Regions from separate parts of the Lachnoclostridium phocaeense genome, predicted to be linked through region 3. Evidence: predicted binding sites of a transcription regulator. Region 3 holds the regulator's gene; each other region holds the start of a gene.

Region 1 (4,268 bases), on a different contig from region 3:
CAGCACGATCAGCAGAATTTTTATCGCTATATCCTTTCCGTCGGTCTTCTTTTTGATCAATTGTTCTGTATAGAAGTCACCCATCTTTCTTCCTCCAATGTCAGTTTCTCAGGCAGAATATACCTGTGGACATTATAGCACATCCAAATACAAAAAGAAAACTCCCCTAAGGGAGTTTTCTAAATTTTCATATTTCTTTCAAGAGGGGAAGAGATTACATCATTCCCATTCCGCCGCCTGCCGGTGCTGCAGGAGCCTCTTCTTTGATGTTTGCAACAACAGACTCTGTTGTCAGCAGTGTAGATGCCACGCTTGTAGCATTCTGCAGAGCGCTTCTTGTAACCTTTGCAGGATCCAGGATTCCGGCTTTCACCATGTCCACATACTCCTCTTTGTATGCGTCGAATCCCTGGCCAGGCTCGGACTCTCTTACTTTGTTGATGATGACAGCGCCTTCCAGTCCGGCGTTGGCAACGATGTGGAACAGAGGAGCCTCCAGAGCTTTCAGCACTACGTTTGCACCTGTCTTCTCGTCACCTTCCAGCGTGTCAGCAAGTTTTGCCACTTCCTTGGAAGCGTGGATGTATGCGGAACCGCCGCCTGCGATGATACCTTCCTCAACGGCTGCCCTTGTAGCTGCAAGAGCGTCCTCCATGCGGAGTTTTGCCTCTTTCATCTCTGTCTCTGTGGCAGCTCCTACACGGATTACTGCAACGCCGCCTGCCAGTTTGGCAAGTCTCTCCTGTAATTTCTCTCTGTCAAAGTCAGATGTTGTCTCCTCGATCTGTGCTTTAATCTGAGCGATACGTGCCTGGATAGCGTCTTTCTCTCCAAGTCCGTCTACAATGACTGTATTCTCTTTCTGAACTTTTACGGATTTTGCACGTCCAAGCTGATCCAGTGTTGTCTCTTTCAGATCCAGTCCAAGCTCGTCAGAGATCACCTGTCCGCCTGTCAGGATAGCGATGTCTTCCAGCATGGCTTTTCTTCTGTCGCCATATCCGGGAGCTTTGACAGCTACCACGTTGAATGTACCGCGCAGTTTGTTTACGATCAGTGTTGTGAGAGCCTCGCCCTCCACGTCCTCAGCGATGATGAGGAGTCTTGCACCTGCCTGCACAACCTGCTCAAGCAGCGGAAGGATCTCCTGGATGTTGGAAATCTTCTTGTCTGTGATAAGGATGTATGGATCTTCCAGATTAGCCTCCATCTTATCCATGTCTGTGCACATGTAAGCAGATACATATCCACGGTCGAACTGCATACCTTCTACCAGATCCAGCTCTGTCTTCATTGTCTTGGACTCCTCGATAGTGATAACACCGTCGTTGGAAACCTTCTCCATAGCCTCTGCTACCATCTCGCCTACTTCGTCGTCGCTGGCTGAAATAGCTGCTACTCTTGCGATCTGATCTCTGCCTGTTACTTTGCTGCTCATGCCCTGGATGGCCTCTACCGCTTTATCTGTAGCTTTCTTCATACCTTTTCTCAGCACGATGGGGTTGGCTCCTGCTGCCAGGTTCTTCATCCCCTCGTGTACCATTGCCTGCGCAAGTACAGTAGCTGTTGTAGTACCATCACCAGCCACATCATTTGTCTTGGAGGCAACCTCACGGATGAGCTGTGCGCCCATATTCTCAAAAGCGTCCTCCAGCTCGATCTCTTTTGCGATGGTCACACCGTCGTTTGTGATAAGAGGTGCGCCGAACGATTTGTCGAGGACAACATTTCTTCCTTTAGGTCCAAGTGTCACTCTTACTGTATCTGCCAGCTGGTTTACGCCTGACTCCAGCGCTGCCCTGGCGTCTGCTCCGTATTTGATTTCCTTTGCCATGATAATCAATCCTCCTGTTTTTCCGATTTAAGTTTCTGTGCTTATATTCTGTATGATATGCCGCTTTCTACTCGATCACTGCAAGGATATCGCTCTGTCTTACGATGATGTAGCTTTCCTCGTCCAGTTCCACTTCTGTTCCGGCGTATTTGGAGTAGATAACCTGCTGTCCTTCCTTCACGTGCATCTCTACTTCCTTGCCGTCTACCACTCCGCCAGGACCTACTGCGATCACTTCTGCCTGCTGGGGTTTCTCTTTGGACTGTCCCGGCAGAACGATACCGGACTTTGTCGTCTCTTCAGCAACTAACTGTTTTAATACAACTCTGTCTCCCAATGGTACTAATTTCATGAATGGTTCCTCCTTTAAGCTATCAATATATAAAATATATATTTGTCAGCACTCTTAAAAAGAGAGTGCTAATAAACTCTAGTAATAAAATAGCACTCTCTTTTTATTTTGTCAACACACTTTATTTTAGTTTAGATTATTTTTATAAAATCCGTTTTCCACAGAAAAGACGAGCCGGCTCCCTTCTTTGTCGAAATACCGCTCCCTGACGGACCCCTGGCAGCTGACATCTTCCTCGCAGATCCGGCAGTCGTACTCCGCATCCAGGGAAATGCCTGTCAGATCCCCCTCTTCCAGTGTCATATACATATATTCTCTCTCCGGATCATACTCTGTGATCCTGCACCTGTACTCGTTTTCGTCCATCAGCTCTCCCTCCAGATAGACATGGAGCATCTTCAGTATTGCAGTGCTTCCCTCGTACATAACAGCCTCCTTCCGAAAAGAAGGGCATCAGTTTCCCGATACCCTTTCTCTTTCTCGTTTGTTCTGCAGTTTTCTACTTATTTCTCTCAGCTTTGATCTTTTCCAGCTCTGTAAATACGTAGTCATTGACTACTTTAATGTATGTTCCCTTCATACCGGATGATCTGGACTCGATCACGCCGGCACTCTCGAACTTGCGCAGCGCATTTACAATAACAGATCTTGTAATTCCCACGCGGTCAGCGATCTTGCTGGCAACCAGTATGCCCTCCGTGCCTTCCAGTTCATCAAAGATATGGATGATGGCTTCCAGCTCTGAGAATGACAGTGTGCTGATAGCTGACTGGACAATGTGTTCTTTGCGGGTCTCCTCCGCATTTTCTTCATTGACGGACCTGAGCATCTCCAATCCTACGATCATCGTTCCATATTCACTTAAAATGATATCGTCAATCTCATAGTATTCGCCCTGTTTGTAGATAAACAGAGTTCCCAGTCTCTCTCCCGCAATCTCGATGGGGGTGACGATCGCCTGATAGCCCTTGGCTGTCTCCTGGGAAAATCCCAGCGTCTCCAGATTGACATTCTCTTTTGTGGAAAGGATGTTCAGCAGACGCTCATTGAGCATCTCGTCTATGTGGCATCCAACCTCTCCTTTGATCAGTTCCGTGATCACACCTACACCACTGCACCTGCTGACACCAAGCACTTTCCCCTTCTTGCTGATAACTAGGACATTGGAATCCAGGATTTCTGTCAGCACCTCACAGATATCATTAAAGACAACCTTGCTGGAGTTATTGTTGTGCAGTAATTTATTGATTTTTCTTGTTTTATCTAATAATTGTACACTCATACGCAACCTCCATCCTTTGTTGAATATATTATCATACAATTCTGGAAATATCAACAATCCTCTGTTAATTTATGCGCATTTTTTTTGAATAATTTCTATGAATTTTCCTTTTTGTTTTCATTATATCCGCATTCCGCATTCATACAGACGAGTTTGCTGCCTTTTTCCACCATGTATCCGCCACATTTCGGGCATTTCTTTTCCGACGGCTTCTGCCAGGACATAAAATCACATTCCGGATTGTCCTCACATCCATAGTACCTTCTGCCCTTCTTGGTCTTGCGGATCACAATGTCCTTGCCGCACTGCGGACATTTGACGCCGATCTTCTCAAGGTACGGTTTTGTGTTGCGGCACTCCGGGAACCCTGGACAGGCCAGGAACTTGCCGTGGGGGCCGTACTTGACAACCATGTTGCAGCCGCACTCTTCGCAGATCACGTCTGTGACTTCATCCTCGATCTTCACAGTCTCCAGCTCTTTTTCCGCTGTCTTCACCGCCTCGTCAAGATCCGGGTAGAAGTTCTCGATAACAGACTTCCACTCTACTTTCCCCTCTGCCACTTTGTCCAGAAGTCCTTCCATGTTGGCTGTGAAGTTCACATCCACAATGGCCGGGAAAGACTGCTTCATGATATTGTTTACCACTTCTCCAAGCTCTGTCAGATACAGATTTTTGTTCTCCTTTGCCACATATCTTCTGGCAATGATGGTGGAGATGGTCGGAGCGTAGGTACTTGGGCGTCCGATCCCAAGCTCCTCCAGCGTCTTTACCAGCGCCGCTTCTGTGTAGTGTGCCGG
Region 2 (4,268 bases), on a different contig from region 3:
GGCAGAGGCCTTCAAGGCGGAGGTAGAGTCTCTCCTCCGAGGTGAGAAGGAGAGGACAGAGGAATCAGAGACGGGGGAAAAGGAGGCTTATGATTTCCGGGCCGGCTCCCAGGATATTATCCGTCACGGCATCTGCTCCATGAGCGTGCTCTCCATTGTGGCGGTAGTCTTAGGGCTTATGGGCGCTGTGGTCATGGCGGCGGAGGCGCTGGGCGACGGGGATGTTTTTGACTCTCTTCTTAGATCTGCCGTGAGTTTCCTGGCAGCCATCGTCATTGTCCTGTCTGCTGTCTGGGATATCATCAAAGATTTTGTCCGGTATCTGGATTTCTCTGTGAAGAGACGCAGGGACCGGATCTATATCCGCTACGGCATTCTGAAAAAGGTGGAGTATACCATCCCTGTGGATATGATACAGGCGCTGAAGTTGCGTCAGACGCTGATCGCCCGCATTTGGGGGAAATACATGGCGGAGATCGTCAATGTGGGGATGGGGGATGACAAGGGGGAGAAGAAGTCTTTTCTCATTCTCTATGGATCAGAGCAGGAAGTGTGTGAAAAGTTAAAATTGATCCTGCCGGAGTTTGCCGCTATTGCGGAGCGGGAAGTGAAAAGGCAGCCTCGCTCTGTCTGGGCAGCATGGCTCTGGCCCCTTGCCCTGTACGAGGCCTGTGTGGCGGCTGCCGGGGGATTGGCTTCCTTTTGGCTGCCAGGGTATATACCGGCGGAGTATATGCACTTGTATCATGGGGCAGCGGCGGCCTGTCTGATCCTTCTTGCGGCGGCAGGACCGGCGGTTTTGGCGCTGCGCTATCGTACTTCCGGCATGACAATGTCCGGTGGGTTTGTCAAGGCGGCTTCCGGCTGCTGGGGGCGCACCATTGTGGCCGCCAGATGCGACCATATACAGTATGTGACTCTCCGGCAGAATTTTATCGCCAGATCCTGCGGCATCTGCAAAGGGACTTTTCACCTGTTGGCCGGAGCGGGGGACATGGCACAGATCCTTCCCTATTTTGAAGCGGAGCAGGCAGAGCGGATGCGGGAGGAAATGTGTGATATGGGAGCAGGCAGATAGAGATCATCTATAAGTGCATTTGCAAAATCAATTGGCATTTATGCTTCAGAATTACTATACTTAAAGATAGAAAAAATGTTAGGAGGTAATAAAAATGTCAATTACAGCGGAAACCGCAAAACAGCATGCCAATGATCCGGCAGTGCTCTGCTGCAGGGCAGAAGCGGGAATCACTATTGAGGCGGCAAACCTTGAAGATCCCGCGATTTTTGATGAGCTGGTGGACTCCGGACTGCTGTCTTTGGACGGATGTCTGAAGATCAAACAGGTACTTGGCGCAAAGCTCAGCAAGACAAGCGACTCCTTATGTCCTCTTACACCGGACAATGTGGAAGGATACAAGGATGACAGCGGCGAGGAAGAAGCGCCCGCAAAGGAGACAGCTGAGGAAACGTCAGCAGCGCCGGCAGTGGAGGCAGCTGCCAGTGTGCAGGGAGCAGTTACGACCATCAAGGGCGGTAAGGTTGTAATCTCTATCAAGGAAGGAAAAGATATCTATCTGGAACTTCCTATCTAATCCAATTGTGAAACCGACAGAGAAAATTGGGGTGAAATGATCTGTCGCAGGCTCGCATATCTGAATTGTTTTTTGTTGCTATGGAATGATAAAAAAGGCATAGAAAAAGGCGGCTCCCGTTGGGGAACCGCCTCATTCCATTTATGTGGGCTATCCTTCAATGGCAATGCAGTCATTTTTCTCCACTGCTTTTGCATCTTTCTTTGGAACGGACAGTTTCAGGATACCGTCTTCATATCTGGCCTTGATCTCATCCTGTGTCACACTGTCGCCTACATAGAAGCTCCTGCTCATAGCGCCTGCATAGCGCTCCCTGCGGATGTATTTGCCTTTTTTGTCCTTCTCATCTTTGTCCAGCCCTTTGGCTGCGGAGACGGTCAGATAGCCATTTTCCAGTTTGGCACTGATCTCATCTTTCTTGAATCCGGGCAGGTCAATGTCTACTTCGTAGGTGCCGTCCGTCTCTTTTACATCCGTCTTCATCATATTCTTTGCATGCTTCCCGTACAGTGGGTTCTTCTTACCAAAGAAGTATTTGTCAAAATCATCATCAAATGGAAAGTCCATCCACTCATCAAATAAGTTTTCTCCAAAAATACTAGGCATCATCATAAGTCATATCTCCTTTCAAAAGATCATATGTTGTTCATTGTTAGCACTGTCGGAGAAATCCGAGGTGTCGAGTTGCGGAACATTGGAAGAGGAAGCCTTTGGAACACTGCTCCTTTTTGACCTCTTCTTTTGTTCTATTTGTAATATAACACTTATTATCAGCGCTGTCAACACCTGAGTGCTAAAATTTTGAAAAATCCAGCCAGCGCGTTAGAATAAGGAATAATTATCAGATAAATTATTGACTATCAACCGTAAAAGAACTACAATTATAACAAGAACAAAGAAAGGAGGCGGAAGCTATGACGAGAGAACTTCTTATGATCATTCTGTTCACAGTAGCGCTTCTGGCAGTATGCTGGATACTTGCAGAATACTGGCTTGGCATGAAGGCATCGGGACATCACGAAGAGGTGGGGCGGCTGCGTTTTGGAAGCCGAACAGCATTTGCGCTCGCACATTTCTGGAAGCGGATGGATGACGCCAGAGAGATCCCGGACGATACGCTGAAACATGAGATGGGACTGGCTGACAATGGTCTTCCGTCCAGAGATAAGAAAGCAGACCGGTAGGGGAGAGATGTGAAAAAGTGAAAAAATGTGATGATACCTCAGTGGGATAAGTGCAGTCATCAGGCAGAGGGCGCAAGTGCCGGAGGCGTGAGGTGGCTGCATTTTTCTTTTATATTTCCGGGAGCTGGACAGGCAGAATATGCCGGGATACAATAGAGAACAGACAGAGGAAGGGAGGATGCGCTATGACAGAAGAACTGATCCATGAACTGAAACATGTAAAAAATGCACTGGTAAACAAGGAAATGCAGGGGGAAGCCTGGGAAGAAAAGCAGGAGATGATCCGAAAACTGGAGGATGTCACAAGCTATCTGAAGGATGCCCTGGGACAGGGGATTGAATTCTGATGGGTGCTGGCAGACCGGGGAAGAGCTGGGAGCAGGCCAAGTGGGGGAACAGATCGTTCACACGCTGGGCATGAACCTTAAGAGCCGGACAGAATTTTTTCGAAGAGTCTATGGGCCTGATTTCCCGATGGACATATTTTCCGAGAAGACGAGAAAGTATTACAGGCAGATTGAGGAGGCGGAGGGTGTGCCGCTGAAGCCGGGCGTCCGTGAGATCCTTCGGTATGGAAAGCAGAATGGATACAAGATGGCAGTGGCCACTTCCTCCAGGAGAGAACACTCCACCTACATGCTGAAAAAAGGCGGGATCTACACCTTCTTCGACGAATTTATGTTCGGGGATATGGTGGAGAACGCCAAACCGGACCCGGAGATCTACCTGAAAGCCTGCCGTATGCTGGGTACAGCGCCTGAGCGGAGTATGGCCCTTGAGGACTCGCCAAATGGGATCCGCTCTGCAACGGCCGCCGGTATGCGTGCGGTCATGGTGCCGGATCTTGTGCAGCCAGACGGGGAATTGGAAAAAATAGCTTTCCGGATATGCAAAGACCTGCGGGAAGTGATAGAGATCCTGGAGGAGCAGCGAGCGTACCCCTAAAAGAAACACATAAAAAGAAGGACAGCCGGGAATGTTCCCTGTCTGTCCTTTTTTAAAAGCTGTGCTGTTATACCAGCCGGATATCCTATTTGAACGCCGGTACCTTTGAGAGAGCGGCGGCGTCAGCTACCAGAGTCACATCGTTGTGCATCTGAAGGATGGAGGCCGGAACGGAAGGAGTGACCGGACCGAAGAAGGCGTCTCTTACAATATCTGCCTTTCCTTCGCCATTCACTACCACAAGGATCTTCTTTGCCTGCATGATGGTCTTGATGCCCATGGTGTAGGCCTGGCGCGGTACCTCGTCGGCAGAGTTGAAGAAGCGCTTGTTGGCCTCGATGGTGCTCTCCTGGAGATCCACACAGTGGGTCTCTTTCTCAAACGCTGCACCCGGCTCATTGAATCCGATGTGGCCGTTGTGTCCAAGTCCCAGAAGCTGCAGGTCCACACCGCCCAGAGACTGGATCAGGCTCTCATAGCGGGCACACTCTTTGGCGCTGTCTGGCTCTGTACCGTCCGGAAGATGTGTGTTTTCCGGAAGAAT
Region 3 (4,268 bases):
GCCGCCTCTTTCAATCTCTGGAGAGCCATCTTGTCTGTGGAAAGGTCAACACCTTCCATTCTCTTGAACTCAGAGATCATATAGTCTGTGATCTTCTGGTCGAAGTCATCACCGCCCAGTCTGTTGTTTCCAGCTGTTGAGAGAACTTCGATGACACCGTCGCCGATCTCGATGATAGATACATCGAATGTACCGCCGCCGAGGTCATATACCATAATCTTCTGCTCTTTTTCATTGTCAAGGCCGTATGCCAGGGCTGCTGCTGTAGGCTCGTTGATGATACGTTTTACATCCAGGCCTGCGATCTTGCCGGCATCTTTTGTAGCCTGACGCTGAGCATCGTTGAAGTAAGCAGGAACTGTGATGACAGCCTCTGTCACTTTCTCTCCGAGGTATCCTTCTGCGTCAGCTTTCAGCTTCTGAAGGATCATAGCGGAGATCTCCTGCGGAGAATATTTCTTTCCGTCGATGGATACCTTGTAATCAGATCCCATCTCTCTTTTGATAGAAGAAATTGTCTTCTCAGCGTTTGTAACTGCCTGACGTTTTGCAGGCTCCCCTACCAGACGCTCTCCCGTCTTTGTAAATGCAACTACAGACGGTGTGGTTCTTGCGCCTTCTGTATTAGCGATGACTACCGGCTGTCCACCTTCCATAACGGCGACACAGCTGTTTGTTGTACCTAAGTCAATACCAATGATTTTTCCCATGATTAATTCCTCCTGTTATATTTTAAATTTCGTTGTTTGCTTTTTAGTTGGCCACCTTCACCATGCTGTGTCTCACAACACTGTCACGGTACATGTAACCTTTCTGGAATTCTTCAGCCACAATGTTCTCACCAAAGCTGTCATCCTCCACATGCATCACTGCATTGTGGAAATCCGGGTTGAATTCCTGTCCCACTGCCTCGATCGGCTTGACACCAATCTCTGCCAGTGTGGTCATCATCTGTTTGTACACCTTATCCATGCCCTGCATGAAGGGGTGGTCCTTCTCCTCCTCTTTCACTGCATCCAGCCCTCTCTCGAAGCTGTCCACAACGGGGAGGATCTTCTCTATGATATCTTTCGCTCCAACTTCATACATCTGGGATTTCTCCCTCTCTGTACGCTTGCGGAAGTTATCAAACTCAGCCATTTGTCTTGTGAGCTTATCTGTCAGCTCCTCGATCTTCTCATCTTTTTTATCTTTCTTCTTTCTGCCAAAAAATTTCTTTCCCTCGGTCTTTTCCTCCTCGGAGGAAACTTCCTCGTCATCCTCTTTCGGGCTCTCTGTGCTGTCTTTCTCAGCTCTCTCCGCGTCTTCTGCGGAGGATTCGCCGCCTTCGCCCTGATCTTCCTGCTGGGCAGCGGTCTTCTTGGCCTCTTCCACAGCCTCTTTTACCATATCTTCCTGGCTTTTTTCCTGATTTACTTCTTTGCTGTTTTTATTTTCTTCCAAGGGTCCATCCACCTTTCTTATTCTTTATTATGGAAAATCGCATCCAACTCACCCTGCAGGTGTTTCAGCGATTTTAACACATGTTCGTAATCCATACGCTTCGGGCCGATGATACCTATCGTTCCCTTCATGCCGTCCCCCAATTCATACGTAGCTGTGACGACACTGCAGTCTTTCATGGTCTGCACCGGTGTCTCGTCTCCGATATACACCTGGATGCCTGTGTTGTCTTCCTGGGAAAGAGTCTGGGTAACCAGCTCTGTGAGCTGCTGCTTTTCCTCAAAGGCACTGATGATCTCCTGTGCGCTCTTCTTGTCGCTGAGCTCCGGATATTTGAAAATATTCGTGGCCCCGCTGGTGTAGATCTGCATGTCTTCATCTAACTGGATGGCATCTGCCACCGCATCGAGCACATCGCTGATCACCGCGCTGTGGATGCCCGCCTGTTCCTTCAGCCTTGCTATCAGTCCCAGGTTGATCTCCTCAATGGACATACCGTTCAGTGTGGTATTGAGCAGCATGTTCAGCTTCAGAAGATTTTCATTGCCAAGCGGCTCATCTACATTGATGATCTTGTTCTTGATAACATTTCCTCCAAGCACGATCACCGCAATGATCTGCTCATCGTCCACCTGGGAGAGCTGAATGAATTTCAGCTTGTTGGCGCTGTTCATGGGAGTGGAAACCATGGTCGCATAGTTGGTGTTCGCCGCCAGAACTCTTGCGGCCTGCTTCAGGAGCTGATCCATCTTGTCTGCTTTGTCCAGCATCTGCTCCTGCATCTCATTAAGCTCCTGTTCCTTCTCCTCCATCAGCATATCCACATATAGGCGGTATCCCTTGTCGGAAGGAATCCTTCCCGCTGATGTATGGGGCTGCAGGATATATCCCAGCTCTTCCAGATCCGCCATCTCATTTCGGATCGTCGCAGAGCTCAAATTCAGGTCCGTGTACTTGGAAATGGTCCTGGAACCTACCGGCTCCCCTGTCTCCAGGTAGTTCTGGATGATCGCATGAAGAATTTTCAGTTTTCTCTCACCCAGTCCGTCTCTGACCTGCATCCTGGCTGCCTCCTTTTTTATTGTTAGCACTCATTTGGTACGAGTGCTAATCTCTACGGTTACTAATGTATCACTCTGGTTTTTGTTTGTCAACAGGATTTATAATTTTTTTACACTTTACGTGAAATTTATGAAAATTCTTATTTTATATGCTATACTCTAGTTCTGACCTGGCCCATGCGGCCAGATTCTGCCTGAAAGGAAGGACAAAAATGGACAGAACCATCGACTATATAATAGGAAAAGAAGAAGACGGCCTACGGGTGGAACAGGTTCTCAGGCGAAAAGGCTACTCCCGCCAGAATCTCTCTGTCATAAAAAGGATGCCCCAGAGCATCCTTGTAAACGGTGTACATGCTTATATGCGCGGACAGGTACAGACAGGAGACACCCTGAGAGTCCAGATCCACGAGACCGGAGTCTCCGGGAAAATACCGCCCATACATCTGCCCCTGGATATCGTATATGAAGATGAAGATATCATCGTCATCAACAAGGCGGCAGGCATGCCCATACACCCCTCCATGAACAACTACACCAATTCCATGGCAAATGCCCTTGCATGGTACTACAAAGAGCAGGGCAAACCCTTCATCTTCCGCTGCTCCAACCGGCTGGACCGGGATACCTCCGGCCTGACTGTGGTGGCAAAGCACCTGGTCAGCGCCGGCATTCTCTCCACCATGACAGCAGAAAAGATCCTGGAGCGGGAGTATCTGGCCATTGTATCCGGACACGTATTCCCCTCCGCCGGCACCATCTGTGCCCCTTTAGCCCGCAAGGGCACCTCCATCATCGAGCGGATGGTGGATTTTGAAAAGGGGGAAGAGGCAGTCACTCACTATGAGACGCTGGGGCACTACGGCCCCCACAGCCTTGTAAAACTGAAGCTGGAAACCGGCCGCACCCACCAGATCCGGGTCCACATGCAGTATCTGGGCTATCCTCTCATTGGAGACTACCTCTACAATCCGGATATGACGCACATCAGCCGGCAGGCTCTCCACTCCCACCGGCTGTCCTTTCCCCATCCCATGACCGGGGAACCTATGGAATTCACTGCCCCTCTTCCGGAGGATATGCAGAAAGTGCTCCGGGTCACATCGTTCTCTCCAGCTTCACAAGAGTGAAAAAGAAGACCCCGGAACCATTTTCTCTTCTCCGGGATCTTCTCTTTGCACGTCCGCTTTCTGCACGCTCTTTTAGCTCAGTTCGATCTTTGCAGCCTCCTCAGGCTTAAAAGCATTGTCCAGATCATAGATATTGTGTCCGGTAGACTCTCCCAATACTCTTCCCTCCAGGGAATAGCAGCGGATAAAGCGCTTGGGGGCAATGCTGGACCAGTGCTCCACATCCCAGGTCATGTACCCGTCCTCATCCGACTTTTTCTCCTTCAAGTACAGATCCACCTGGCGTCCATCCTGCATGATCTTGATAAGGTCCTTGTAATCAGCGATCTCCACGTCTTCCTTTTTTACTGTGTCGTAAATCTTCATCTCTCTCTCCTCCTGCCCTGCCCGGGCTGTCGTTCTAGCATCAGTTTACTCTCATCTGCCGCTAAAGACAAGCGGGAATTTTCTCTTTATTTTTCGTGATCGCGGGCACATTCCCGGGCCGTCCCCCTCAGAATCTCCAATCCATGGTCCAAATGAGGAAGAAGATAGTCCAGCGCCTCTCTCACCGCCTTGGGGCTGCCGGGGAGATTGACGATCAACGTCCCGCCGCGGATGCCGGACACAGCCCGGCTGAACATAGCCCTTGGGG

Evidence for each region. The regulator HrcA, encoded in region 3, represses chaperone genes, less so after heat shock. The targets are predictions, from matches to a motif close to TGTTAGCACTCNNNNNNNNNGAGTGCTAACA.
Region 1: the regulator HrcA is predicted to act here: its motif matches at 2,230-2,260, upstream of Q5911_RS08465 (co-chaperone GroES).
Region 2: the regulator HrcA is predicted to act here: its motif matches at 2,364-2,394, upstream of Q5911_RS05340 (Hsp20/alpha crystallin family protein).

What each region holds. Positions count from the first base shown of each region.
Region 1 covers NZ_CAUGIN010000015.1:33,921-38,188, reverse strand. Annotated here, with positions in the region: gene Q5911_RS08475 (DUF6106 family protein) at 1-84, opposite strand, end outside; gene groL (chaperonin GroEL) at 215-1,834, opposite strand; gene Q5911_RS08465 (co-chaperone GroES) at 1,902-2,186, opposite strand; gene Q5911_RS08460 (hypothetical protein) at 2,313-2,612, opposite strand; gene codY (GTP-sensing pleiotropic transcriptional regulator CodY) at 2,686-3,468, opposite strand; gene topA (type I DNA topoisomerase) at 3,564-4,268, opposite strand, start outside.
Region 2 covers NZ_CAUGIN010000008.1:55,824-60,091, forward strand. Annotated here, with positions in the region: gene Q5911_RS05330 (PH domain-containing protein) at 1-1,078, shown strand, start outside; partial or broken gene Q5911_RS05335 (D-proline reductase (dithiol) proprotein PrdA) at 1,173-1,592, shown strand; gene Q5911_RS05340 (Hsp20/alpha crystallin family protein) at 1,746-2,207, opposite strand; gene Q5911_RS05345 (hypothetical protein) at 2,510-2,779, shown strand; gene Q5911_RS05350 (hypothetical protein) at 2,965-3,126, shown strand; gene Q5911_RS05355 (HAD family hydrolase) at 3,116-3,724, shown strand; gene nagB (glucosamine-6-phosphate deaminase) at 3,810-4,268, opposite strand, start outside.
Region 3 covers NZ_CAUGIN010000009.1:87,745-92,012, reverse strand. Annotated here, with positions in the region: partial or broken gene Q5911_RS06100 (Hsp70 family protein) at 1-710, opposite strand, end outside; gene grpE (nucleotide exchange factor GrpE) at 754-1,443, opposite strand; gene hrcA (heat-inducible transcriptional repressor HrcA) at 1,461-2,504, opposite strand; gene Q5911_RS06085 (RluA family pseudouridine synthase) at 2,717-3,634, shown strand; gene Q5911_RS06080 (hypothetical protein) at 3,707-4,000, opposite strand; gene Q5911_RS06075 (MOSC domain-containing protein) at 4,087-4,268, opposite strand, start outside.